3 regions of the Clostridium sediminicola genome follow, and region 1 is predicted to be linked to each of the others. Evidence: riboswitches for the same ligand, from Rfam matches in the RefSeq annotation. Region 1 holds a riboswitch; each other region holds the start of a gene.

Region 1 (11,395 bases):
TTCATGTAACATCAGATAACGATGATAATCCAAAAGATAAGGTAGATGAGTGTATTCAAAGCAAAGTATGGGATGTATTAAACCAAACTATAGACAATGTAGTAGACTCTATTACTTTAGAAGACTTAGTATTTGAATATAGTAGAACATTAAATGATGGATTTATGCTATATATTTAATTTTTTTATAGAAATACCTATTTATCCGATAGGATAAATCAATATGAGAGGGGTAATAATATGACAATTGCAAAAAATTTAACTGAACTAATCGGAAATACACCAATATTGGAGCTTAATAATTTTAAAAACAATAATCAGTTATCAGGAAATGTATTCGCAAAATTAGAGTATTTTAACCCAGGTGGAAGTGTTAAAGATAGAATCGGTTTTGCAATGATTGAAGAGGCAGAAAAAGCTGGTATCATAAATAAAGATACTGTAATTATTGAACCAACTTCAGGAAACACAGGGGTAGGACTTGCATTAACTGCAGCTGCAAAAGGATATAAAATAATGATTACTATGCCTGAATCTATGAGTATTGAAAGAAGGAAGTTATTAAAAGCTTATGGTGCTGAACTAGTGTTAACACCAGCATCAAAAGGAATGAAGGGTGCTATAGAAAAAGCAGAAGAAATATCCAAAGAAATTCCTAATTCATATATTCCACAACAGTTTAATAATAAAGCAAATCCTGAGGCTCATAGGAGAACTACAGCACTAGAAATTATTAATGATTTAGGGGATAAAGTTGATATTTTTATAGCTGGAGTTGGAACAGGAGGCACTTTAACAGGAATTGCAGAAGTACTTAAAGAGAAGAATCCTAATGTGAAAATAATAGCAGTAGAACCTATACATTCACCAGTTTTATCTGGGGGGAATCCTGGACCGCACAAAATACAAGGTATAGGAGCTGGTTTTATACCAGGAGCTTTAAAAGTAGATGTAATAGACGAAGTGTTTAAAGTTGATGGTCAAGATGCATTTAAAACATCAAGGGAGCTTGCAACAACAGAAGGGCTTTTAGTTGGAATATCTTCAGGAGCAGCAGCATATGCGGCAAAAGAGATTGCTAAAAAAGAAGAAAATAAAGGAAAAAATATCGTTGTAATTCTACCTGATGGAGGAGAAAGGTATTTATCAACTGAGTTATTTCAAGATTAAAATAAATAAGGAAGATTGAGCCTCTATAAATAGTTGAATAACTAATGAATTTATTATAAACTTAAAATATAAATAATATTATATTTACTAGGAGGCAAAGGAAATGAATAATTCTAGATTATATAAATCAACAACGGATAAAAAGATTTCTGGTGTTTGTGGAGGATTAGCTGAAGCTTTAGGACTTGACCCTTCAATTGTAAGAATAGTTTGGGCACTAGTATCTTTGTTTTATGGCTTTGGTATCATTCTTTATATCATTGCTGCATTAGTTTTACCAGAAGGAAAACCTCAAGAGAATATAAGAAGAAATCAACAATCAAATTCCAATGGTTTTTCAAAAAGAAAGGAAGAATCATCAGAAACGGAAGCTTATGATGTTAACTATAAAGAAGTAAAAAGTTTTGATGATGTAGAACAATAAAAATTTCTATAAAGGGGTGACAGAGGCTGCGTTTGCAGCCTTTTACTTATGAAAGAATTATATTTTGATTTTGCTGCAACTACAAAAGTGAAGAAAAAAGTTTTAGAAGAAATGCTCCCATATTTTATGGAGTATTATGGGAATCCATCATCTATTTATTCATTATCAAGAAAAGTAAAAAGTGCAATAGATAGCAGTAAAAAAAATATTGCAAAATTGATTAATTCCAATAGAACTGAAATATATTTTACATCTGGAGGTACAGAGGCTGACAATTGGGCCGTAAAAGGAATAGCTCTTGCAAATAGAGAAAAGGGTAAGCATATAATAACCACAGAGATTGAGCATGCAGCGATACTTAACTCATGTAAATATCTGCAATCCTTAGGGTTTAGAGTGACATATTTACCAGTTGATAAAAATGGCTTCATAAATTTAGATCAACTGAGAAAGAATATAGATAAGGAAACTATTTTAGTATCAATTATGTGGGGAAATAATGAAATTGGGACTGTTCAAAATATAAAAGATATAGGAGAAATTTGTAAACAAAGTAACGTATATTTTCATACTGATGCAGTTCAGGCATTAGGTCAAATTCCGATAGATGTTAAAGAAATGAATATTGATTTATTATCAATGTCAGCTCATAAAATATATGGACCAAAGGGAATAGGAGCACTTTATATTAAAAAAGGTGTTAAAATACATAATCTTATTCATGGTGGAGAACAGGAAAGAGGAAGAAGATCTGGAACTGAAAATGTACCTGGTATAGTTGGTTTCGGAAAAGCGGCTGAATTGACTTATGAAAATTCAAAGGATGAAAAGAATAAGCTTATATGCTTTAGAGATAAAATTATAAAAGAACTATTAAAGATTGATAAAACTAAAATAAATGGTGCTACTGGAGAAGATAGATTACCTAATAATATCAATGTTTGTTTTGAAGGGGTAGAATCAGAAGAATTACTTATAGTTTTAGATACCGTGGGTATTTTTGCGTCAGCTGGAAGTGCTTGTTCGGCAGGGGCTATAGAAGAATCACATGTCTTAAAAGCTATTGGATTATCAGTTGATGAAGCAAAAAATTCTATAAGATTTACAATAGGGTATACTATAAATAATGATATAATAGAAGAGTTCATAGGTAAAATAAAAATGGCTGTAAATAACATAAGACAAGTTGATTTATAGGATGGTGTAGAGATGAAAAAGAAAGTTGTTATTGGAATGAGCGGAGGAGTTGATAGCTCAGTTGCTGCATATCTTTTGAAACAGCAAGGATATGAAGTAATAGGTGTTACAATGCAAATTTGGCAAGAAGACGATGAGCATGCTGAAAGAGAAGGTGGTTGCTGTTCTTTAAGTGCTGTAGATGATGCAAGAAGAGTAGCTGATAAATTAGATATACCTTTTTATGTAATGAATTTTAGAAAAGAATTCCAAAACAAGGTGATTGATTATTTTGTTGATGAATATTTAATTGGTAGAACTCCAAATCCCTGTATTGCTTGTAATAGGTATATAAAATTTGATTCTTTTTTGAAAAAAGCAAAAGCAATTGGCGCTGATTATGTTGCAACAGGACATTATGCAAAGATTACTAAAGAGGGCGATAGATATCTTTTAAAAAGTGCTATAGACGATAAAAAAGATCAAACATATGCATTATACAATTTGGATCAATCAATGCTTGAGCATACACTTATGCCTTGTGGAGAGTTTACGAAACCTAAAATAAGAGAAATTGCAAAAGAAATAGGCCTGGATGTTCATAATAAGAGAGACAGCCAGGAAATATGTTTTGTATATGACAATAATCATGGTAAATTTATAGAAACACAAGTACCAGGAAAAGTTAAGACTGGGAATTTTGTTGATGAAGAAGGCAACGTATTAGGGAAACATAAAGGGATTGTACATTACACAATTGGTCAAAGAAAAGGGCTTGGTTTAGCTCTAGGAAAACCTGTGTATGTTGTAGATATTAATGAAAAAACAAATGAAGTTGTAATTGGTAGTGAGGAAGGTATCTTTAGAAATAAACTAATAGCATCAGATTTGAACTTTATTCCTTTTGAGAAACTAGAAGAGCCAATGGAAATACAAGCAAAGATAAGATATAGTGCACCAAAGGCAAATGCAACTATAATTCCACTTGGAGAAGATAGAGTTAAGGTTGTTTTTGAAGATAAACAAAGAGCTATTACCAAAGGGCAAGCGGTTGTATTTTATCAAGATGACTTAGTTGTTGGTGGTGGAACTATAGAATAAAGATAAAGCCTTGACAAATTGCAAGGCTTTATCTTTATCAATATTTCCTTTAAAAGATATTTACTAAAAAATTAATTACATAGCTTTCTTATCTAAATATTGTTTCAGCTAAATTTGGACAATGTGAGGTTTCTTCCTTGAGTTGTTTTCCATTCAAAGTAAATCTAACGCCATCAATCCAATACCCTTTATATTGTTTTTGAAGTATATTTTCTATAAGGGTATATTCAGTGATTTGTCCTCCCACTGAACCTTGCATTTTTTGATACCAGTAGCTTTTATCTCCTCCTAGATTGATAACAGCTATCTTTTTATTATTTACTGTTTCTATAGTTTTTAACTCCAACGATTTTCCATCAAAATACTTAGTTGATATAGTGCTAAGTATCTTTCTTATATTATCAGCAACCCCTAAACCAACTGTTTTAATCTCTCCTCCACTTATAACTTTATAATCAATATTTTTAGTTGTTATCTTAAATATTCTCACAGTTTTATCTGGTTCAGCAGTATTACTATCGGTTTTATTTTCCGATTTTGATTTATCGGTAGGTGCTGATTCTGAGTTTGATTTTTCCTCAGAATCTGGTTTATCAATATTACTATCTGCTTTATTTTCTGATTCTACTTTACCTGTAGGTGTTGCTTCTAAATCTGATTTATCCGCATAATCACTCTTGTCTTCAGATACATTAATATCATTAGTAGTTTGATTTTGTTCTGTTATATTGTTATTTTTATCTCCTGTACATCCAACAAAAGATATAGTAATAATTATAGTTAATGCAGTTAAAAAAATTCTCTTCATATTCTTCTCCTTATTATTAAATTTTTACTATTTTCCATAATAAGTATATTATACACATATATTGAAATCATATCCATATGTCTCCTTGTTATATGAGTAAAGTTTACATTTTATTAATGACCTTAATAATTTTATACTCTAGATATTGTTCTAGAAGATTTATTGTGTTTATGAGATATATGGTATTATTGATGTATAAATCTATTATTGAGCTGAGATATCTGTATAATTAATAGTGGTTTAACTTAAAAAAAAAGGGGGATTATCTATGATAAAAGCACTATTCACATATGATTACGGCACTGAAAAAATGAAAAAGATTGAAGAATTAGGATATGAAATAGTAATGGGTAAAGAAAATAATCACGCTTTTAATAATTCTAAAGATTATGTTACTTATAATGATGAATTAAAAGATGTAGAGATGTTAAGCTGTTATAATCCATTTACTACATTAGATATTGGAAAAATGACAAAACTAAAATGGATACAATTATCCAGTATAGGAGTAGATCAAGTTCCAAAAGATATTGTAAATAGGAATAATATTATAGTTACTAATAATAGAGGTGGTTATAGTATACCTATAGCTGAATGGATAGTTATGAGCATACTTCAAATGATGAAGAATACCAATAAGTTCTATAAAAAACAACAAAATAAGATATGGAAAATGGATGGTTCTGTACTTGAACTATATGGGAAAACAGTAGGTTTTGTGGGGACAGGGACTATTGCAATAGAAGCAGCTAAAAGACTTTCAAGTTTTGGTGTTAAAATTTTAGGAGTTAATACAAAGGGAAGAGATATACAATATTTTGATAAGTGTTATTCTAGAGCACAAACTGATGATATGTTATCTCGATGTGATGTTGTAGTAGGCATGGTTCCAGGTACAAAAGCTACATATCATTTATTTAATGAAGATAGATTTAAGGCCATGAAAGATGGAGTATTGTTTGTAAATTCTGCTAGAGGAAGTATTGTTGATGAAAATGAGTTAATAAAGAATTTAAAAAATGGTAAAGTAAGGGCAGCAGCTCTTGATGTATTTGAACAGGAACCACTTTCTTTAGATAATCCATTATGGGAAATGGAAAATGTTATAGTAAGTCCTCATAATTCTTGGATTTCTGAAATGAGAAATGAAAGAAGATTTAATTTAATATATAATAATATGAGAAGTTATATTAGAGGCGAAGAACTTAGTAATATAGTGAATCTAGGAAAAGGATATTAAATATAAAAAACATTTGACAATGTGGATCTAATAATATATACTGAGATAGTAAAATTAAATAGTTAATTTTTGGGTGCTTCAATTTTTTTGAAGATAATAGGGAAAAAGGTTAAAATCCTTTACAGCCCCCGCTACTGTAAGTAGGTATGAAATCTTATAAGACACTGATATAAATCGGGAAGTCAGGAGAGTAAGTTGATCTACAAGTCAGGAGACCTGCCTAAAAAATTTGGCAACTGCTTCGGTGGGAAGTATGAGGTTATATTTGTGCATTTTGGTCAGCTTTTAGATTTTATACTAATATGATGACATTGTATATAATATAAAATGATTACTAAACCTACACAGTTGTTGTAGGTTTTTTATTATGCTAAATATTATATTAAGTTAATGTTTGTAATATTTTTATAGGTTTATTTTAAAATTACAAAAAAAATGCAAAAAATCAAAAAACATAGTAAGAAAATATAAATATATTTAGTTATAATTAAAATATAAAAAATTGTTTCAATTAAATTAATTTCGCAAGACATTTCTTCCAAATAAATAATACCAAAAAATATAGGCCCTAAAAATTTTAGGGGCTATATTTTTTTTGTTTTTTTCCAATAATAAAAATATATATTAATATAAGGAGGTAAACATGGAAAAAATTCATTATGAAGTATCAGGATTGATTAATGCAGATAGAAAGACGAAAGTAAAAAAAACATTAGATAATGTAAAGGGAGTTAAAGAAGTTGAAGTTAATCTTGCCAAGGGAACTGTAGATGTTAGTTTCAATTCACCAGCAACTGAAGAGAAGATTGAGCAAAGTATAGAGAAGCAAGGATGCGTAATTATAAATTGAGAAGAAATCTTTTAACTTCATGAAAGATAAAAGGTAAATAAAAAATTTTACATTGAAAAGGAAGCTTTTTAGAAATGATAAGAGCTTCCTTTTAAATTTTTTGCAAGACAAAGTTTATGTAATCGCTTTAATTCCAATACACTTTAGTTTTGTCACTATTTTATACTGACAATTAGAGCCTTTCTTTTCCTTGTATAGCTAGATTTAACGGAATATAATCAAATTGTAATCAGCTGATACATTTAAAAGAAAATTCTGAAAAATGAAATTATACTAAAATATTATTCATAAAAATCAGGAATTTATAGGGGGAGATTGTATGGCTAACACAGCTACAAATTTGCAAACAAGAACAACACGAGATAATGTACAAGTATTTGGTCGTTTTTTAAGTGGCATGGTGATGCCTAATATTGGGGCATTTATCGCATGGGGATTAATTACAGCTTTATTTATTCCAACAGGTTGGTTACCTAATGAAAGTTTGAGTAGTTTAGTAGGGCCAATGATTAATTACTTATTACCATTACTAATAGGTTATACAGGCGGTAAAATGGTTGGTGGAACTAGAGGTGGTGTTGTTGGGTCAGTTGCAACTATGGGAGTAGTTGTTGGAGTAGACATACCAATGTTTATTGGTGCGATGATAATGGGTCCACTAGGTGGATATGCAATAAAGAAATTTGATGATGTAGTAGAAGGAAAAATACCAACAGGTTTTGAAATGTTAGTTAATAACTTTTCCTCAGGAATTATATCTATGTTATTAGCAATGTTAGCTTTCTTAGGAATTGGACCTATAGTATTAAATCTTACTATAGCTTTAGGCAATGCAGTAGAAGCAATGGTAACTGCAAATTTATTACCAATAGCTTCAGTATTTATAGAACCAGCAAAAATATTATTCTTAAATAATGCGATTAATCATGGTGTTTTATCACCACTTGGAATAGCGCAAGCACAAGAATTAGGTAAATCAGTATTTTTCTTATTAGAAGCAAATCCAGGACCTGGGCTAGGTATTTTATGTGCATATTATGTATTTGGAAAAGGAATGGCTAAGAATTCTGCACCAGGAGCGATTATAATTCATTTTTTAGGAGGAATACACGAAATTTACTTTCCATATGTACTTATGAATCCAATATTAATATTAGCTGTTATAGCAGGGGGAGCAAGTGGAGTGCTAACATTTACAATACTTGGAGCAGGATTAGTAGCAGCTGCATCACCAGGAAGTATATTTGCAGTAATGGCGATGACACCAAAAGGTGGATTATTACCAGTATTAGCAGGTGTAGTAGTAGCAGCAGTTGTATCATTTTTAGTAGCAGGATTTTTTATTAAAAGAGCTAAATCAAATGATGAAGAATTAGAAGATGCAAAATCAAAAATGGTTGATTTAAAAGGAAAAAAATCTTCAGTTGTTAAAGTTGGAAGTAAAGTAAAATTAATTGTTGTAGCTTGTGATGCGGGAATGGGATCAAGTGCAATGGGAGCTTCAACTCTTAGAAAAAAAGTTCAGAAGTCTGGTCTTGATATTAAAGTAATCAATACATCTATAGATCAAATTCCACAAGAGGCTGATATTGTAATTACTCAACAAAGTTTGTCTTCAAGGGCTAAAAATGCAGCTCCTTTAGCTCAGCATATATCAATAGATAATTTTATGGGAACACCAGTTTATGATGAAGTTATTAAAAACTTAAGCAAATAAAAGTGTTAATAAGAGTGTGAATATATACAAAAGAGGGTAGCGCATAACATTCGTTACTCTTTTTTATTCAATAAGTATATTGAATTATGTCACTATTTATTCGTGACAAATAGCATTATCTTTGAGTTGTTTTAAAGGTTTTAGGGAACTATAATTAAAGTGAAAAGAGAAGTATTTTAAATATGTCACCAATACCTGCAGGAGGTGAAATATGACAAATATAAAGATTAGCTCAAGAGTAAAAAGAATTATTGAGATTTTATGTGATACTGATGGACCTATAACAGTAAAAGAAATAAGTAATAAATTATCAGTAAGTTCAAGAACTATTTTAAGAGAAATGTCAGAAGTAGAAAAATGGATTATTTCAAAAGGACTCATGTTAGATAAGAAACCAAGAGTTGGAGTAATTTTGAAAGGAACTATTGATGAAAAAGTTGAATTAAAAGCAAAATTAAATAATGAAGATATTGACAAGCTGTTTTCACCAAAAGAAAGACAATCTTTGATATTAAGTGAATTGTTGCAAAGCAATGAACCTATCAAGTTGTATTATTTCACAACAATATTCAAAGTCTCAGAAGGAACTGTAAGTCATGATTTAGACAAGGTAGAGAAGAAGTTAAAAGCTTATAATTTAAGATTGATAAGAAAGCCTGGTCTAGGAATTTATATAAATGGTAGTGAAAGTGAATTTAGAAAAGCAATGATAAACCTCTTATATGAATACTTAGATAAAAAACAAATACTTAAAATAATGAATCAAAGCTTGTCATTAAAAAATTCTAAAGAAAACAACAGTGTCTATAATCAAACTAGAAATAGATTATTGAATTTAATTGATAGAGAAACTATTTTGAAATTAGAAGATATTGTAGCCCAAGCAGAAAATGATATTGAGTATAAGTTTGCAGATAGCTCATATGTTGGACTACTTGTACATCTAGCTTTAGCAATAAAAAGAATAAAAAATAATGAAAATATAACAATGCAAAAAGAAGTGTTGTATGATCTTAAACTGAGTGAAGAGTTTGAAATAGCAGCAAAAATTGTTGAGAAAATTTCAAATGAATTTGGAATAAATATTCCTGAAGAAGAGATAGGATATGTAACAATGCATTTGAAGGGATCAAAAATAAGAAATGTTGCCCAAAGAAAAGATGATTTCACAATAGGTAATTTTGAATTGATAAAGATTGCGAACAAGATTATTAAGATAGCGGAAAAAGAATCTGGTTATTCTATAAAAAACGATAAAAATTTGTTGGTGGGTTTGGTATCACACCTACAACCAGCTATAACTAGATTAAATATGAATATGGATATTAGGAATCCTTTATTGGATAATATCAAAAATAAATATTTGGAATATTTTGAAATCAGTAAAAAAAGTGTTGCTTTTTTAGAAGATAAGTTTAATAAAAAAATTCCTGAATCTGAAATTGGTTTTATAACAATGCATTTAGGTGCAGCTATTGAAAAATCAAAAAATATAAACGAAAGAATATATAGAGTAATTGTTACTTGTACTAGTGGTATAGGGTCATCTAAAATGTTAGCAACTAGATTAGAAAAAGAGTACAAGAATTTAAAAATTGTAGATGTTATTTCTACAATAGAAATTGATGAACATTGGATAGAAGAAAATGGAATAGATTTTATTATTTCTACAGTAGAGATACAAGAGAGATTTATTCCTGTAATAACAGTTACACCATTATTAATAGATTCAGATATAGAGAAGATAAATACCTTTATTTCTCAGATAGATAAAATAAATTACAGAAATTTAGATGAAGAGAATAAGGTGAAGAATAACAAAAATGAAAGTGGTGTTGATAGAATAAACTTAAGAGAAAAAGCAATTTCTTTGATGGAGTATAGCAAAGCTATTGTAGATTTGATAGATAGTTATTTCTTCAAGGAATACGACAAAGTAGAGGATATCGAATCTTTAATTGAGAGAATTTGCTTATTTATTTCAGTAAATGAGAAAAGACGAATTATTATAAAAAAAGATCTTTTGAAAAGAGAAAAATCAGGCAGTACTGTGGTTAAAGGAAAAGGAATAATATTGATTCATGCTAGAACATTAGGTGTTGAGACATTGAAATTGGGAGTAGTAAGGTTGTCAAATCCAATAAATAAATTAAATGAAGATATTTATTTAGGTTTAATAATGTTAGCTCCAAAGGATGCAAATAAAAAAGAACTAGAAGTAATAAGTGAGATAAGTAAAAGCCTTGTAACCGTAGAAAGTTTCTCGCATGTTTTATTGAAAGAAAAAGAAAAAGAAATTTTAAATCAGATAGAAATTATACTTAGTAAGTTATTGAAGGGTAGAACTTAGACAAACAGGAGGAGTATTTATGGGTGAAGCTGTTGCAAAGAAAAGTAATAGAGAAAGAGTGCAGGTATTTGGTCGTTTTTTAAGTGGTATGGTAATGCCAAACATAGGAGCATTTATTGCATGGGGGTTAATAACAGCATTATTTATTCCAACAGGTTGGTTACCTAATGAAAGCTTAAGTAGTTTAGTAAGTCCAATGATTCTTTATTTATTACCATTACTTATAGGTTATACAGGTGGTAAAATTCTTGGAGGAACTAGAGGTGGAGTTGTTGGATCAGTTGCAACAATGGGAGTAGTTGTTGGAGTAGACATACCAATGTTTATTGGTGCAATGATTATGGGACCTTTAGGAGGTTATGTAATAAAGAAATTTGATGCTGGAGTAGAAGGAAAAATCCCAACAGGCTTTGAAATGTTAGTAAATAATTTCTCATCAGGAATAATAGGTATGGGACTTGCATTATTAGCATTCAAAGGAATAGGTCCAGTAGTATTGAGTCTTACAAATGGTTTAGGAAATGCAGTAGAAGCAATGGTAACTGCCAATTTACTACCAT
Region 2 (11,395 bases), on a different contig from region 1:
TCAGAAAGTCTATTGTAAAGTTCATTACAATCTAAATTATTTAATTTACAAAGAATATAATTTCCATTTGTATCATAAACATTTTCAAACACATTTAACTTTCTCAATTTACATAAAAAATATTCTTTTTCTTCTTTTAACCATGAGTTTGACTTTTGTATATACTCTTCATCAAACAAAACATGTTTTACTGCACTTTCTGCAAAACAATTTATATTCCATGGTAACTGTTTATTTTGGATTTTTTCATATAAAAGTTTATCTTTTGTCATAGCATAGCCAAACCTTATTCCTGGTAAAGCAAAAAATTTCGTCAATGCTCTTATGATAATTAAACAGTTGAATTTATCCAATTCATCTTCCAACGAGAATTCATTAATTCCTGCGAATTCAATAAATGCTTCATCAATAATAATTTTTTTGTTATGTCTTTCACAGTATTCCATTATGGGCTGTAGTTTTTCCGATTCAATACAGCCTCCATTTGGATTATTAGGATTAGCAATAATAAGCGCATCATTACTTTCTAATTTTTCTAAAATATCTTCATAATTTATTGTAAAATCATCATTCAAATAACTATAGTTAACTTCACTACCCCATTTAACAGCACTTTCTTCATATTCTATAAAGGAAGGAACAACTAATACTACTTTTTTGAATAATGCTATAGATAAATCAAGCAATTCCGCAGCTCCATTGCCAAGTAAAAAATGAACTTTATCCTTACCTGTATATTCTTTTAAATATTCAATTGTCTTTCTATAATGAATATCAGGATATTTATTTAAGTTACTTAAAGCTTCATCAATGTTCCTAGTAAAACTTTTTGGAACTCCTAATGGATTAATATTAGAACTAAAATCAATTAAATTCTTTCCCTTTAATATACCATGTGTATAAATATCTCCACCATGCATCTTCTAACCACCCTTTTATTTCAACATTGCTCTAAACAAAAAAGCAAAACCAATAAATAATATTTCCGAACAGTACATAAGTTTAATAGTTTCCATTATATGCTTAGCATTTAATGAATTGAACTCATCCCCTATAGTTGGCTTATAAACTTTTTCACCAAAATATGTATTTATTCCACCTAGTTGAATTCTTATTGCTCCCGCAGCAGCTCCTTCTGGATAAGCACAATTGGGACTTTTATGATTTTTTCTATCTCGTATCATTATTTTCATACTTTCAATTATATTTCCTTTAACTACAGGCGCTGATAAACTTATTAATATACCTGTAATTCTTGCTGGTATAAAGTTAAATACATCATCTATTTTAGCGGGAAAAAAACCTATATCCTTAAACTTTTCATTTTTATAACCTAACATAGAATCCATTGTATTTATAGCTTTATATAACATAGCTAGTGGGGCACCTCCTATAATTGCATAAAATAACGGTGCAATTATCCCATCAGCTGTATTTTCTGCAACTGTTTCTACATCCGCTCTTATAATTTCATTTTCCGTAAGTTCTTTAGTATCCCGACCAACAATATATGATAATTTCAATCTTGCATCTTCTAAATCGTTATCATTAAGAGCATAGGATACCTTTCCTGCTTCTTGATGCAAACATTTTGCAGCAATTGTTGTCCACAAAATCATTATATTTACTATATGAAATAAAACACTATTAAATTTTAATAAATTTAGTATAAGAAATGGAATAGCAAAGCTTATACCTGCAACCGTTATTACAATAGCTAATCCTAAAGTTTTTAATTCTTTATTGTTTTTTGCTAATTTCCTCGTTCTTTTTTCTAAATACCCTATAAATCTACCAATATAAATAATTGGATGAGGAAACCATCTAGGGTCACCAATTAACCAATCAAGTATTATAGCAATAGTTAAATCTATCATATTACTCTCCTATTATGTAGATAAACAACAGGTAAACTTAATGTTTATCTTTGTTTTTTCAAAACCATTTCGTAAATTTTCTCCATATCAAGACTTTCTCTTACTAAGTCTGCCAGCTTATCTATTTCTCTTTCCCTAATACTCTCATAAGTTATAGATTTCCTTGGCTCTAATCCTTTCTCAACTCTAATATTATTCAAAAATGTTTCTCTAAACGCAGAACTATCAAATACTCCATGAATATAAGTACCCATTATATTTCCTTTTTCATTTATTGCACCATCTTTAATATTTACTTTTTCACAGTTTTTTTCTTCAATATTAAATAAGTGCATAGTATTTTCACCATAGTAAGTATCTCCCATATGAATTTCATATCCATATACTCTCTTTTCATCATTCTCAATATTTAATGCTTTATTAAAATTATTTGAGAAAACCGCTTCCGTTCTTGTCATAACTTTTTCTTCTTGCATAACAGTACTAATATCCAGTAATTTCAATCCCTCTATTTCATCTAATTTTGTTTCAGTATGCATAGGATCTTTTATAATGTTTCCTAACATCTGATATCCACCGCAAATTCCTATAATTTTTCCACGCTTGCTGTATTCAATAATCTTATCTTCAATCCCAGCATTTCTAATACTTAATAAATCTTCTATGGTATTTTTACTTCCCGGAATGATTAAAACATCAGGGTTCTTAAATTCATCTACTCTTGTAATATATCTAACACTTACATCTTCTTCAATATTTAACGAATCAACGTCAGTGAAATTTGATATATGCGGTAGCTTAATAACTGCTATATCAATTGGTGCATTTTGTTCTTTATTAAATGTTACTGCACCATCTTCATCTTCTAATTGTAAATTAAAATATGGTACTACTCCAACGCAAGGAACTTTTATTACATCATATATCATATCAAGTCCTGGTTTTAGTATTTCCACATCTCCTCTAAACTTATTGATAATAGTTCCTTTAACTCTAGCTTTTTCATCTTCATTAAGCAATATCATTGTCCCCGCAAGAGATGCAAAAACTCCACCCTTATCTATGTCTCCAACTAATAAAACAGGAGCATCTACTAATTCTGCAAATCCCATATTTACAATATCATTGTCTCTTAAATTAATTTCTGCCGGACTTCCAGCACCCTCAATTACAACAATGTCAAATTCCTTTTCTAGCTCTTCGAATTGTTCTTTAAGCATATCTTTAAATATTGGTTTAAGGTTATGATATTCAACAGCAGTATAGTTTCCGTATACTTTTCCATTTACAATTACCTGAGAATTCTTATCTCCCGTTGGTTTTAACAAAATTGGATTCATATATGCTTGTGGTTCATGGCCAGCAGCATACGCTTGTAAAACCTGTGCTCTTCCCATCTCTTTTCCGTCAAGTGTTATATAAGAATTTAAAGACATATTCTGAGCTTTAAATGGAACTACCGAATATCCATCTTGTTTAAATATTCTGCAAAGCGCCGCAGTAAGTATGCTTTTCCCAACTGTAGATCCTGTTCCTTGAATCATTATTTTTGACATATTACTCCTCCCAAAACTATTATTATAATTCCAAAAAATAAAACAACACACTTCCAGAGTGTGTTTGTAAAAATCTCCAATTAAACAGAGAATCAACCTTCCCTCCGAAAGTTATTCCAAAAAACTCTTGGCAGGTCTCCTGGCTCTGATTTCTACCTTATCTTACCTTCCTGTTTTCACAGTGGTTACAAAGATTTGTCCATCATTACAGTAGCGGGGGCTGCTGTGGTATTTCACCACATTCCCTTTTCACCAACTAATTGGCACCAAAATTTTTTCTTATTCACATGTAAGTATAGTTTATTATAACTAATTTAATTTATCAAGGAATTATTTTTTGACATATACAGTTCTTTTGGTAATATTTTTAGCATTATAAAACTGCTACCCCTATTATCAAAACAAAAATCTCAATTATTTCATTGTTTGCACCTAAAAGGTCTCCAGTTAACCCTCCAATTTTGTACTCACAATATTTATTAAATACAAATGTTACTAATGCACTTATCAAAATTAAGCTAATTGCAACAATAATATTTAACAATAAACTACTAATTACTACTGTTATTATTAATGAGGTTAAAAGAATCGGTAGATTTATATTTCCTATAAAAATATTCCCTGTTCCATTTTCTTTTGCATTCTTTCCTAAATAAGCAATTAATACAATTGTAAATCGTGATATAACTGGCACTACAATAATAAAACATAAATTTCTATACTGAAGCAAATTTTCCATAGTTGTATATCTTAATAAAATATCAAAAATAATTGCTGCACAAGCAAAAGTTCCTATAGTACTATCTTTCATTATTTCAATAATCTTATCTTTACCACCTTTGAATGCATAAAATCCATCACATAAATCTCCTAATCCATCTAAATGTAAAGCACCTGTGACTATAACAGGAATCATTATTACCAATACTGCTAAAACATTAAATGATAAATAGTCAAATAATAATTTTGCAAAAATAAACTGAATTCCTCCTATTATCAATCCTATTATAGGAAAAAATATAGCACCTTTCCTAAAGTTCTCCTTTTCACATTGCAAATTTTTATTTATTGGTATTCTTGTGAAAAATTGAATGAATAAAAGAAAATTATTCAAAAATTGTTTCATTACTATCGTCTCCTTAAACACTTTTATCTATTTTATCTTCCTCTTCAAATATTTCCTTATTAATACTCAAAAAATTAGAAAATAATTTGTTAACAGTTTCAGAACTCTCGTGTTTTTCATATAAATACCCATAAAATGCAGCAACAAAAGCACCTAATGAATCAACTATCAAATCCCACATAGTATCTACTAGACCTGATTTTTGCATATTCAAAGCAAATACAGAATCCATTATAAATTCAAATATTTCCCATAAGGCACCAGTAGCTACTGCAAATGTAAAAGCAAAAACTGCAACAAAAAAAGGACTTAAATATACATCTACCTTATCTTCTTTATTTAAAATATATACCAACAAAACTCCAACAAAACCTAGGATTACCCCTGACATAGTATGAAGCATAACATCCCACCACCAATATTTCAAATAATAAGAGTTTAACTCCCCTAAATATTGAGCCGCAAATATAAATGCTAAAATAATTACTTGATGACTGGAAGGTAATTTTATATGATTCCTCTTTGCAATAATAAATGGTAAGAAAGTTAAAAATAAAGTAAATACTGCTATAAAAAAGTCAAGATAGTCTTTTCTTAAAAAACTTATAACTATCGATAATGCTAATAAAATCCTAAAAAAGTTTGCAAAAAAAATCTCAAACCTTGTATTCTTTATACGCTGTCTAATTTCACACACCTCCTTATCCTTAGTTTATTAATATGCGAAATATATATATTTTTACCTATAAAATCAAACATTTTAATTTATGATAAAATATAGTTACTAGTGTATTATTAATACCAATAATACACTAGTAACTATTAGAAAACAATATCGTCAATTAAAATTTCATAAAAAACAAAGGGATTTTCTAAACATTCTCCCTTTGCTTAATATTGGTTATTAACTGTTTATTATTATATCCTCATAATTTCTTTGGCTGTTTTCACAATATTCTCTACTGTAAGACCATATTTCTCATATAATTTATCTGGCATCCCAGACTCTCCAAAAGTATCATTAACAGCTATTGATTTTACTATACATGGGTGCTTCTCTGATACAACTTCACAAACTGCACTATATAATCCTCCATATTTAAAATGATCTTCTGCAGTTATTATTCCTGCTGTTTCTTCTGCACAGCTAATAATTGCATCTACATCAATGGGCTTTATACTAGAAATATTTATTACTCTTGTACTAATACCAAGTTCTTTTAATATTATTGAAGCATCATAAGCAAATTGCACCATAGAACCATGAGCTAAAATTGATATATCCTTACCCTCTACTATTTTATAAGACTTACCAATAAAATATACTTTCTTTTCATCAAATAGTTTCTTACACTCTTTCCTACCAACTCTTACATATACTGGCCCTTTATGTTCAATGGCAGCTATTATTGCTTTTCTTGTTTCTATCTCATCAGAAGGAGTTAAAACTATAAAATTAGGTAATTCACGCATTAACGCTATATCATCTAAACTTTGATGAATAGCTCCATCCATACCAATAGCTAAGCCTGGATGAGTAGAAATCACTTTAACATTTAAATTGGAATATGAAACTGATTGTCTTATTTGGTCATAACATCTTCCTGGAGCAAAACAAGCAAAAGTACTCATTATTGGAATATATCCACTTCTTGCAAGCCCAGCTGCAACACCAACCATATTTTGTTCACAAATACCAACATTCAAATACCTATCCTTAAATTTATCTCCAAATAATCCTACTTTAGTAGCAGCTGCAACATCAGCATTTAATACAAATATTTTTGAATTTTTCTCACCTAATTCCAATAGTGTTTCTCCATACATATCTCTTGGGGCCATGATTTTATCCATTTAGCTCCACCTCCTGTTTATCAAGCTCTTTTAGCGCAGAAATATACTCTTCTTCATTAACTTTTTTCGCATGCCATTCTACTTTATTTTCCATAAATGAAATCCCTTTACCTTTTACTGTATTTGAAATAATTACATTAGGTTTATCTTTATCAAATTTTTGAAATCCTTCATCAATATCATAAAAGTCGTTTCCATCAATAGTAATAACATTGTAACCAAAACTGTTAAATTTATCTTCTAATCTATCTAAACTCAAAACATTCATACAGTTATCATCTAACTGAAGATTATTCTTATCAACAATTATTATTAGATTATTTAAATTTAAATGTTTCTGAAGTAATATTGCTTCCCAATTTTGGCCTTCTTCCAATTCCCCATCACCGATCATGACATAAACTTTATTTTTCATATTCTGCTTTGTATATCCTAATGCTAATCCTAATCCAAAAGATATCCCTTGTCCCAAAGAACCAGAACTGCATTCTACACCTGGTACATCATCTATATGGCTATGTCCTTGCAATCGCGAGTTTATTTTTCTATAGGTCATCAATTCTTCTAAAGGGAAGTAACCTCTCCTAGCTAAAATACTATAATATCCTATGGATGCATGGCCCTTACTTAAAATAAAAATATCTCTATCCTCTTTTAATGGATTAGCAGGGTCAATATTCATCTTTTCATAATATAAATAAATCATCATTTCAAGAGCTGAAAAAGCACCTCCCAAGTGTCCTGATTTCACCTTTTTCTGTACCCTAATGCAATCTCTTCTAACATCAATACCTATTCTCTTTAATCTTAAAAGTTTATCATTATTCATATAATTTAAGCCTCCTCATAAATAAAAAATAGGACAGATGTTCTGCCCTATTTGAATGTTAATGTACAAACAATCTTAAAATATTACCTAAGATAATACCAACTACTCCAAAATCAGCATCACTAAAAGTAGTATTAGCAAATCCTAAGTTACCAAGTACAGGCATCAATAATACTGGTAGGAATGTTATAAGTAAACCTTGTGCAAAGGCTCCAAAGAAAGCACCTCTCTTACCACCAGTAGCATTACCAAATACTCCAGCAGTAGCACCACAGAAGAAATGAGGGACAACACCAGGTAAAATAATTGTTGCATTTAGTCCAATTAATATAAACATACCAACAATACCACCTAGAAAACTAGCCAAGAAACCTATAAGGACTGCATTAGGAGCAAATGGATATACAACTGGACAATCTAATGCAGGTTTTGCATTTGGTACTATTTTCATTGCTATTCCTGTGAATGCAGGTACTATTTCACCTAATATCAATCTAACACCAGCAAGTATTACATAAACTCCACCGGCAAATGTAATAGCTTGAATAATTGAGAATACAATGAAATTTTGACCACCACTAAGTTCAGATTCAACAAATGTTGGCCCAGCTGCAATAGCAACAATTATATATAAAATACCCATAGTTATACTTACAGCAACAGAACTGTCTCTTAAAAACCCTAATCCTTTAGGAAAATTAATTTCTTCAGTAGAAGCAGAACCTTTACCAACTAACTTTCCAACCCAAGCAGATAAAACATATCCAATAGTTCCAAAATGCCCAAAAGCCACTTCATCAGTACCAGTAATTTTTCTCATAGTTGGTTGAGCAATAGCTGGGAATATTGCCATTGTAAAACCTAATAATATTGAACCTATAATTATTAAAGGTACACCTTTAACTCCACCAGAAACTAATATTGCTGCTATCATACAAGCCATATAAAGAGTATGATGACCTGTTAAAAAGATATATTTCAACTTCGTAAACCTAGCTATTAAAATATTTGCAACCATACCAAAAGCCATAATCAATGCTGTAGGGGTACCATATGTCTCCAAAGCTAATGCAACAATTGCTTCATTGTGAGGTACAACTCCTTGTACATTAAACCCATGTTCAAACATAACCCCGAAATGAGTTAAAGCTGCAACTGCTATTCCAGCTCCACCACCTAAAACCAAGAAACCAAGAATAGTCTTAATTGTACCTTTCATTGTCTCAGCAGTACTTTTTTTCTGCGCTATTAAACCTATCATTGCAATAAGACCAACTAAAATTGCGGGAACACTCAGGATATCAAGTATAAGTTTAAGCATTAACAAACCTCCTTTAATATAATAAAATATATTTTTCAAATCAAAAAATCTAGTTGTTTGATTTGTAATTATGCACTATTAATATTTGAATGCCTTTTAATAATTTCTATGACTTCTTTTTTATTGTCAGAACTAAAAATGACATTCATATCTTTTATATCAGTAAATAGATCCATCAAATCTATCAAAGCTTGTAAATGGGTATCATTATCAGATGCTGCAAGAGTAACCACAAGCTTAACTGGATCATTTAATTCATTTCCGAATTTTATTGGTGTTTTTAGCGTAATCATCGACATTGCTAATTTTTTCACCCCTTTCTCTGGCCGTGCGTGAGAAAGAACTATCCTAGGTGCTATAACCATATATGGTCCTATTTCTTCAAAATTTTGAAATATAGCATCTATATATTTTTTATCAATAAATTCTTTTTCTAATAATGGCTTTGCTCCTTCCATTATTGCTTCTTTCCATGTAGAACATTCAATATTTAAATTTATAAATTCACCGGTTAACAATTTATCTAACATAAATTTCTCCTCTTAATTAAAATAAGTCATTTCTTGTTTCTCTCTATATTTTAATTTTATTATATTTTTCCTCACTTTATCACCTTACCTGTAAACCTTTTCTTTCTAAATGAATCGGAAATTTTGACCATAACAAATATTTTTTAAAACAGTGTTGCTATTAATTTAAAGTTCATAATTGAAATAAAATGCGAACTTGCTCGCAACTTATAATTATTGTGAAATTCACAAACTCAACAACAACTTAAACAAATGCAAATAAAAAAGCCACGGTCTCGTGGTTTTTTATTTTAATTATTATAATAAGTTTTTTTCTTTGAAAACTTTAGTTAGTTTCTCTTTTAATTCTTTTTTATCTATCATACTATTAAGAGTAAGCACTTCCCCTAAAGAAGTAAGTTGATCTGCAATATCTCTCGTTGCTACATATAAGTCTGCTTTATACCCCGCTGCTGAAGATAAATCCGTATGACTTACTTCAATGCCCTCAAGATCTAACTCTTTTAGTAATTTTTTAATGTTCATTTCCATCATAAAACTACTTCCCAATCCGCTACCGCAACAAACTAATATTTTCATATATAAATCCCCCTTCATTATTTTGGATATATTTAAATTTTTGAGATATCTATATTTTTCTAAAAATATACTACTCTAACATTAGATTTATGCATACTAACCTCTAAACTTAGTAATCTATCATTGAATATTTACTAATAATTTTTAGCACTTCTTCTTTTTTTGACGCATTAGTAATCTCTTTAATATCTTTATTATTTAAAAACAATTCCATTAACTGAGATAAAGCTCTTAAATGTTTTTCATTATCTACAGCTGCCAATGTAAATACAATTCTCACTGGATCATTTAATTCACTACCAAATGTAATAGGTCTTCTTAACGTAACTAGACTCATTCCAAGTTTTTTTACTCCTTCATCTGGTCTTGCATGAGATAAAACAATACCAGGAGCAACAACCATATAAGGCCCTATTTCTTTAAATTTTTTTAATATATTAATTTCAAAATCGTACTCAACAAATCCTTTATTTTGTAAAAGTTTTGTTCCCTCTCTAATTGCTTGTCTCCAATTTAAACAATGAGCATTTAGAAATATAAATTCTCTACTAAGCATATCTTTAAGATTTTTTTCTTCATTTTGTACTAGTAAATTAAAATTATTTTTTCTTTTTAATTCATACATGAATTCATTTTGAAGTTGATGAATATCATTGATATGACAATATTTTTCTACTACGTCAATCAATCTATTTACCATATTTAAATCTTCATACTTTTTATTATCTTCAAACTTTATATTAAGGTATTTTTTAATTTTTTCATAATCTGCTCTAAGTAATAAAGGACTAATTTTAATGTAATCCTTATTATCAAAATTTTCTAAGTCAACTGTGCTTATAATAAAATCATATTCTGATTTATCTATTCTTTTTACCGTTCTAATCGATACAATATCAATAATTTTTATTTGAAATTTTTTAGATAACTGCATAGCTAGCATATTTGCAGTTCCTATACCTGTTCCACATACTAGTATTACCCTAGAAATCTTACTGGCATTTTCTTTAATTTTTTCCAATGCAACACCAAAATGTAATGTAATATACGAAATTTCTTGTTCATCGATACTTGAATCAATATAATTCTCCAAATATCTTGTAACATGTTTAGTATTTAAAAATAGTTCGTAATATTTGCTTTTGATTTCTTCATATAATGGGTTATTTAATTTTAAATTAAATTTTATTCTATATATTGTTGGTCTCAAATGAAGAACCAAATTTTCTATTATTAATTGTTTGTATTCCCCAAAATCAACTTTATATATTTTGCCTATTTCATTTAACATCTTTTCTGTGATAGAATATAGTCCATCATTATCATATTCTATTTTTCTATTATTTATTTCACTTTTAATTACTTTTGCTCCAAGTAAATGAAGTGCAATATAATTAATTTCCTCATTTGGAACAACAATATTAAATTTTTTATTAATCTTATCAATTAATTCTTTTGCCACATCATATTCAAAACTATTTTCTATTTCACTCATTTCTAACATAGGTAAAAATATTTTCTTATTTAATTGTAATCTCTTTATCATCAAAGCTAAATGAGTAATTAGATTTCCATAAGCCATATCATTAAATTCTTTGAATAGTTTCATTTCAGCAATCCTAACTAAACTGTCTAAAAAATCCAAATCAATTTTTGAAAAAAGTAAGTTGAATTGTAAATTATTTGATTTTGATTTTACAACTTTTGTATTCACGTAATTTAA
Region 3 (7,411 bases), on a different contig from region 1:
TTATTTTTAAGTTGAAATCTATCTTGACAAGGAATTCTTCCCATCATTGCAATTTCTTCTACTGTAAAATCAAATGGAATGTTGCTTGACTCGGTCATTACACCAATCATCTTTGAAGCGTCTTTAATAGATACATCACTTAACAAATCATTACCCAGATATATTCTACTAACACTAGGCTTGATAACCCTATATATTGTCTATAGTAGTGTAGATTTTCCAGAGCCATTGGGACCAATTATCCCACAAATTCATTATTATCTATACTTGCTGAAACATCATTTAAAATCTCTTTTTCATCATATTTAAAATGTATATTTTCTAATTTTATTTTCATCAGTTTTCTCCAAAACCATATGTCTTTTTAGAAATCATATAAATAAAAAATGGGCCTCCAAGTAAAGAGGTAACAATTCCAATCGGCAGTTCCTCAACTCCCATTGCTGTTCCAGCAATATCATCTCACCAAATTAAAAATTCAGCACCAATAATCGCAGAACATAATAAAACCCTTTTATTATCTGATCCGACAATAATTCTAACAACATGCGGAACTACCAGACCTACAAAACCAATAGTTCCAGTAACAGAAACAAGAATACCTGTTATTAAAGACGTGATTACCAAATATTTTTTTCTAACTTCTTTAACATTAACGCCTAAATTTAATGCATTTTCCTCTCCTAGCAATAAAGCATTAAGAATATTACTTTCAAATATAAAATATAGCATACCTATCAATACAACTATGGTTGGCAAAATAAAATTATTCCAAGAGGCAGTTGCAATACTTCCCATAGCCAAAATGACGCAGTACGTATCCCCGCTGAATTTTTCGCCATAAAGATAACAAAGTTTGTACACGCAGCCGCCACCATTTTTATCTTCAACAGGAGTACTACCATAATCTAAGAAAATAATATAATCTGGGTTTGCATCTATTAATACTTCTGCAAAAACACGTCCCCATGCTTTATTAAGTATTTTTTCACAAACGTTAACGCCGCCTACTAACTTTATTACTTCATTAGCCATGATTGTACCAGAAGTGAAAATTAAGTTTTCATCATTAATACTGTCACATACAAATAGTTTAACTTTATCTTCTTGCTTAATATCTTTTTCTTTATCCTTAACAGCAGCAATTTTATCTTGCATTTCTTTCACTAGAGATTCTTCTTTGTCTGTTACATGGAATATAACACCAAGATTTAATATATCATCATAAACTTGGTCGATTTTTTCATAATCATGTAATGTTCCCTCTGAACAGTTATGTTTGTACTTAATACTTTTTCTGGTACATAATCCATTTCAAAGATTCTTGTACCATTTTTAATAGTAACAACTTCTTTTGACTCACTAGCTTCAGTTTGTTGCTCTGAACTAGTTGCTTTTTCATTTGTTCCTCTACATGCTACCAAAGATACCATAAGTATCATAGCAATAAGTGTTGATAATAACTTTTTCATTTTTTTCTCTCCTCGTCAACAGAAACAGTCCACAAGCGCAAAAAAAGCTATAGGAGTCCCATAGCTTTTAAATATCTACACGAACTATATTCCCCATTGAAATATTAGTTAATTCTTTTTATGGCAGGTCTCCTGACTCGAAATCAACTTCACAATCGTCTTCCCAATATAAATATCAGTGACATTTGATTGCTCATCCTTCTTACAGTAGCAAGGGCTGTTACGGATTTACACCGTATTCCCTATTAAGAATAAATTCACCATTTGAATATAATAACACTAAGTGAAATTTATGTAAAGTTATCCATGTAAACAAGCAGGATAAACGCGTGAAAAGTTATAACTGCATAAGTAAAACTACGATTTATTAAATTCAAATAATTTTACTTATGCAGTTGATTGGATTTCAACATATCGCAAATCTTTTTAATTTTCAACTTATCTTTTTTCCTATATCTAAAAGTTTTAATATTTACAATGTCCATTTACAGAAAACAAGTTCGTCGGCAAAGCCTCCTTACAAAAGCACTGGCAGGCTGTGCTCTTAGTGAGGAGGCTTTGCCGACGAACTTGCTTCATACATGTTCAAATACAAAACTACCATGATTATCCTTAAACTAATTCACTAAAAAAATTTATTACTAATTGAAATAACGACTAATGTAGATCACCGAACTCATCAAAAAAGTACCACTTTCCATCTATTTGTTTATAATATGTTACTAGTTCACCGTTAGGTAATGAATAGTTCCATGCATCTCCATCCCAAACCCAACCATTTTTATTTAGCACACCATCAGAATTAAAGAAATAAAAAGTATCATCTAGCTTCCATTTACCACACAATAATGTAAAGTCATATATAGCATAATCATTACCTGATTTATTTATCCATCCTGATTTTATTAATTTTCCTTCTGAGTTTGCATAACCCCATTGTCCATTAGATAATTTTGCCCAACAATCATGAAGTAAAGCTCCACTAGAATCAGCTGCATACATACACCCTTTAGCATTAAATTCATGTGTAGCTAATTTTCCTTCATAACTAAAGCAGTACCATTTGTTATTATGTTCAAACCATCCTGTTTTTAAGCTTCCATCAGGTTGTATATAAAACCACTCACCATTATATTCATACCATTCCCCTTGAGCTAAAGCCCCTGATTCTGTAGATAGGTAGTATTTATTACCATCAGTAAAGTTTCCTGTAAGCATATTACAAGCCTTATCAAAATAGTACCAATTACCATTTAGATTTTGCCATCCTTGCACTAAAACTCCCTCAGAATTTGCATATTTCCAACTTCCGTTATCTTCAATCCATTTATTAGGCAATAATTTATCCTGTTTATCTGTTTCTTGATATGTATCATCTTCTTTGTATGCCTTTAATCCAAAACTATCTTGATAGTAAGTTTTACCATCATATTCAAACCAACCATTAACCATAACCCCATCATCATTAAAATAATAGTTTTTACCACTAATCTCCATAAACCCTTTTAACATTCCATCTTCCAAAGTGAAATAATAAGTATTTTCAACATTTGTTTCATCCGTAATTTCTACCCACCCTAATTCTAGTTCGCCACCATAAGGACTACAATAATATTTTTTCCCTTGATAATCTAACCATCCTACAAAGTTTTTACCGTTGGCATCTTTGTAGTACCAATTATTATTCCATTTTACAAATCCATAATCCGCAGCCACTATCTCAGTTGAAATAGTTTCTGCTATTTTTGAGCCAGTATTATTAAGTTCTCCAGAGCTTGTACTAGCATAAACTAACTGAGATGATAACAATAAAGCTCCCATAACAATAGGTATAATCTTTTTTATCATAATTGACCTTTCCTCCTCTAATATCAATGTATCAACTTATATTTTCAACTAATTATAATTATAAATTATATCATACATTTTTAGAAATTAATAGCATTAATACCGTATTAAGTATGCTAATCTGATTTTATAATAAATGCTATAATTTAAAAAATAAACTAAAAAAAACAATAAGTATAATCTATCATGCTCACATTTTAAATAATTATATCTACATATTAAAAATATTTTTCTTCTTTTTCTCTCAATTTCGTATTCATTAGTAATAAATCAAAATCTTACAAGTCACCTATACTACTTTCATAGAATACATAATGTATCGAACTCACTCCTTCAGCTACATCTCAGACACGATATTTTACTGTTAAATCGTGACTTTAGAAGATTGTGAACTGCCCCTAATTTGTTTTAGTATATTGCAAACTCCTGTAAGTATCCATATATGCCGACAACATCATGGTTTTAATTCCAAAAAAAGGATTTTCATTGTTTTCTATAGCAAAGATATAGAATCTAAAATCCGCCACCAAAAATAAATTATAATTATTTTTTATCGAAATATGAATTGTTGCGTAGCAAGCACAATGATAAGGATTTTGCAATATAACATATACTTTTAGCTGCATTCAACTTTAAAAATCGTAAAAAAGGTGTAAGACAAATTAAAATGACATTGGAATACCAATATGGAATTGTATATAATCTAAAACGTATTCGTAGAATTATGGAAAATATAATATTGTTTGTCCTCATAGAAAAGCAAATCCATATAAAATAATGATAAAGTTAACCTGATAACATAAAGTGAATCACTGTAGGAATCGCAATAAATGTTGGCATAGTAATAATGGCAAACCTTGGTTATTCATGACTGATAAAAATAGTCTAATAAACCTAAGGACGATTGACATTAAGCGTCACCCAAATCTACAGATATCAAAAAATCCGTTCATTGATAAGAGATACTTCATTAAAAGAAGGATTCGACTAAAATCTCATGCTGCCGCCAGAAATGGTTAAGAAATGCTTGAACCGTATGAGCGGGAAACTCTTACGTCCGGTTCTTAGATGAGGGAAAGGGAGTAATCCCTTTTTCTTAATCGATTACACAAGTCTCTAGTTTCAAAAGTTAGTAAAAGATTGTGGTCTTGATCAGTCTATGTATAGGAGAGGTAACTATTAGGACAACGCTCCTCAAGAATCGTTCTTCGGGCATTTAAAATCTCCATTTAATGTGATGAATTTACACTTTGGGTTTAATAGTCATAATTCACCTGATTTTAAGTAAACAAGTTCGTCGGTTGCCCTCCTCACTATGAGTACCGGTGCTTTTTTGTGAGTAAGATCTGCTGACGAACTTGCTTTCTGTGACTACCTTGATTTGGTTATTACCCCACACTCTATTGAATTCTGTACTCTACGCAGAACTCAGGAAAAGATATGTTTACAACCTCTGTTTACAATCTCTGAGAATCCTAGCAAAACCTTTAAGCTTATTCATTGCTCTGGTTACTTTTAATCTTCTTTTAATAACATTCTATCATTATTTAATCTAGTTCCACTTTTTTTACTAAATTGTTCTATTAAAGAATCTACTGTCATGTTTTCTCTTTCTTTTCCTTTAATATCTAAAATAATTCTACCTTCATTCATCATTATAGTTCTTGTGCCATATTCTAAAGCATGATTCATATTGTGTGTTATCATCATTGTACAAATATTATGTTCCTTTACTATTGTTTTAGTAAGAGATAAAACTTTTGCTGCTATAGATGGGTCTAAAGCTGCTGTATGTTCATCTAAGTGTAGTAGTTTTGGTTTTACAATTGTAGCCATCAAAAGAGTAAGTGCTTGTCTTTGACCTCCAGATAAAAGACCAACTTTATTTTTCATTCTATCTTCAAGTCCTAAGCCAAGTAGTGCTACCTGTTCTCTTAAAAAATTTCTATCAGACTTATGGATGCCTTTTCTCAGCCCTCTTCTTCTTCCTTTAGATAAAGCAATAGATAAATTTTCTTCTATTGTCATATCAAAAGCTGTTCCTCTTAGAGGGTCTTGAAATACTCTTCCAATTTCTTTTGATATTTTATACTCAGGCATATATGTAATATTTTTAGAATCCAGAAAAATATTCCCTTTATCTACATTGTGAACACCTGAAATACAATTAAGCAAAGTAGATTTACCTGCTCCATTTCCACCTATTATAGTCAAAAATTCTCCTTCTTCTAAAGAAAAACTAATGTTATCAAGCGCTAATTTTTCATTGATAGTACCTATACCAAAGGTCTTACTTATAGAATTAACTTTCAACATCTGTCATTCCCCCTTTAGCATTTGCTTTTCTTATTTTATAAAAGTAAAACTTTTTATTTATTACTGGCATAGATAAGGCCAACATAACAATAATAGCTGAAATTAATTTTAAATCAGTTGCTGGCATACCTAGTTCAAGTACAAATGATATTACAATTCTATATACAATAGCTCCTAATATTACTGCAATCAATCTTCTTAATAACGACTTTGTTCCAAAAACAACCTCTCCAATAATAACTGATGCTAGCCCAATAACTACCATTCCTACTCCCATGCTAATATCTGCAAAAAGCTGATTTTGAGCAATTAAAGCCCCTGTTAATGCAACTAAGCCATTTGAAAGTGCTAATCCAATTAATATAGTAAAGTCTGTATTTGCTCCATAGGCCTTCACCATATCTGGATTATCACCTGTAGCTCTTAAAACAAATCCAAACTCTGTTCCTAAGAAAAAATATAGCATTAGCAAAATACAAATTAAAATAATAGTAGAAATAATTAATACTCTGTATTGGCCAAATACTGTATCTTTCAAAATTGAAAATATTGTTTCTTGATATAACAGATTAATATTAGCCTTATTACCCATCACTCTTAAATTTATCGAATAAAGCGCTAGCATCATTAAAATACCCGCTAGTAGAGGTTGAATTTTAAGTTTAGTGTTAAGTAAAGCAGTAAAACTCCCTGCTATTGAACCTACTAAAAAAGCTACTAAAAGTGCTAAATAGGGATGTCCTGCAACAGTTAACATTGCAGAAACAGAAGCTCCTAAAGTAAAGCTACTATCTACTGTTAAATCTGGTATATTTAAAGTTCTAAATGAAAGAAAAACTCCAAGTGCCATAATGGCATATATAATCCCTAATTCTACTGCTCCCTGCATAGATGAAAATAACATTATAAGTTCCCCTTTTTCTTATTCAAATATTTCTGCTGCTTCTTCTAAAACATCACTAGGTATTTCTATTCCTAGCTCATTGGCTGTTTTTTGATTTAAATAAATATCCATATCAGTCATAGTCTTTACTGGTATATCGCCAGGATTTTTTCCATTTAATATTTGAACTGCCATATCTGCTGTTTCTTTACCTAGAATAGAATAATTAATTCCATAAGTAGCTAATCCACCATCTTTAACCATAGAATCTGCTCCTACATAAAAAGGTACTTGAGCTTTATTAGAAATTTGAGAAACTACTGGTAACGCTGTTGCTATAGTATTGTCAATTGGTGAAAAAAGAGCATCTACTTTTCCAACTAAAGATTGAGTAACTTGCTGAACTTCTGATGAATTTGTAACAGTAGCTTCGATTACTTCCATTCCATTTGCTGCAGCATATTCTTTTAAATTATTAACAACAGAGATAGAATTTGTTTCACTTGAATTGTAAAGAGCACCAACAGTTTTGATATCTGGAGTTATTCTTTTTGCAAGTTCCATAATTTTCTCTGCTGATACAGCATCTGATGTTCCTGTAACATTTTTTCCTGGTTTATTCATATCTAAAACAAGGCCAGCACCTAAAGGATCTGTACATGCAGAAAATATAACTGGAATCTCATCTGTTGCTCCTACTACCGATTGAGCTGAAGGAGTTGCAATTGCTACTATTAAATCATATTTTTTGTTTACAAATTTATTAGAAATAGTTTTTAAGTTTGTTTGATCTCCTTGAGCGTTTTGATAATCAATAGTTACATTTTCTCCATCTTTAAAACCTTGTTCTTCTAATTGCTCTATAAAAGATTCTCTAATAGTGTTAAGAGAT

The links. Region 1 has a riboswitch for cobalamin ahead of ACQ3F0_RS12575 (heavy-metal-associated domain-containing protein). Riboswitches for the same ligand answer to the same signal wherever they lie in the genome.
Region 2: it holds a riboswitch for cobalamin, as region 1 does, so the genes downstream of both, ACQ3F0_RS25810 (cobyric acid synthase) here and ACQ3F0_RS12575 (heavy-metal-associated domain-containing protein) in region 1, are expected to answer to the same signal.
Region 3: it holds a riboswitch for cobalamin, as region 1 does, so the genes downstream of both, ACQ3F0_RS16140 (hypothetical protein) here and ACQ3F0_RS12575 (heavy-metal-associated domain-containing protein) in region 1, are expected to answer to the same signal.

The regions. Positions count from the first base shown of each region.
Region 1 is NZ_BAABMF010000006.1:180,376-191,770, reverse strand. Features, by position in the region: gene ACQ3F0_RS12610 (RrF2 family transcriptional regulator) at 1-179, shown strand, start outside; gene cysK (cysteine synthase A) at 240-1,169, shown strand; gene ACQ3F0_RS12600 (PspC domain-containing protein) at 1,273-1,593, shown strand; gene ACQ3F0_RS12595 (cysteine desulfurase family protein) at 1,642-2,790, shown strand; gene mnmA (tRNA 2-thiouridine(34) synthase MnmA) at 2,803-3,870, shown strand; gene ACQ3F0_RS12585 (hypothetical protein) at 3,959-4,678, opposite strand; gene ACQ3F0_RS12580 (phosphoglycerate dehydrogenase) at 4,947-5,918, shown strand; cobalamin riboswitch at 5,973-6,156, shown strand; gene ACQ3F0_RS12575 (heavy-metal-associated domain-containing protein) at 6,562-6,768, shown strand; gene ACQ3F0_RS12570 (PTS mannitol transporter subunit IIBC) at 7,088-8,485, shown strand; gene ACQ3F0_RS12565 (BglG family transcription antiterminator) at 8,697-10,835, shown strand; gene ACQ3F0_RS12560 (PTS mannitol transporter subunit IICBA) at 10,855-11,395, shown strand, end outside.
Region 2 is NZ_BAABMF010000037.1:3,341-14,735, reverse strand. Features, by position in the region: gene ACQ3F0_RS25820 (pyridoxal phosphate-dependent aminotransferase) at 1-920, opposite strand, end outside; gene cbiB (adenosylcobinamide-phosphate synthase CbiB) at 936-1,877, opposite strand; gene ACQ3F0_RS25810 (cobyric acid synthase) at 1,922-3,433, opposite strand; cobalamin riboswitch at 3,546-3,719, opposite strand; gene cobS (adenosylcobinamide-GDP ribazoletransferase) at 3,807-4,559, opposite strand; gene ACQ3F0_RS25800 (DUF2238 domain-containing protein) at 4,573-5,256, opposite strand; gene ACQ3F0_RS25795 (transketolase family protein) at 5,478-6,413, opposite strand; gene ACQ3F0_RS25790 (transketolase) at 6,406-7,242, opposite strand; gene ulaA (PTS ascorbate transporter subunit IIC) at 7,301-8,563, opposite strand; gene ACQ3F0_RS25780 (PTS sugar transporter subunit IIA) at 8,632-9,093, opposite strand; gene ACQ3F0_RS25775 (PTS sugar transporter subunit IIB) at 9,391-9,672, opposite strand; gene ACQ3F0_RS25770 (BglG family transcription antiterminator) at 9,782-11,395, opposite strand, start outside.
Region 3 is NZ_BAABMF010000010.1:91,280-98,690, reverse strand. Features, by position in the region: gene ACQ3F0_RS16150 (ATP-binding cassette domain-containing protein) at 1-146, opposite strand, end outside; partial or broken gene ACQ3F0_RS16145 (iron chelate uptake ABC transporter family permease subunit) at 337-1,200, opposite strand; gene ACQ3F0_RS16140 (hypothetical protein) at 1,212-1,472, opposite strand; cobalamin riboswitch at 1,578-1,749, opposite strand; gene ACQ3F0_RS16135 (PspC-like choline-binding domain-containing protein) at 2,130-3,320, opposite strand; partial or broken gene ACQ3F0_RS16130 (helix-turn-helix domain-containing protein) at 3,859-4,112, shown strand; gene ACQ3F0_RS16125 (ABC transporter ATP-binding protein) at 4,836-5,636, opposite strand; gene ACQ3F0_RS16120 (ABC transporter permease) at 5,623-6,540, opposite strand; gene ACQ3F0_RS16115 (ABC transporter substrate binding protein) at 6,559-7,411, opposite strand, start outside.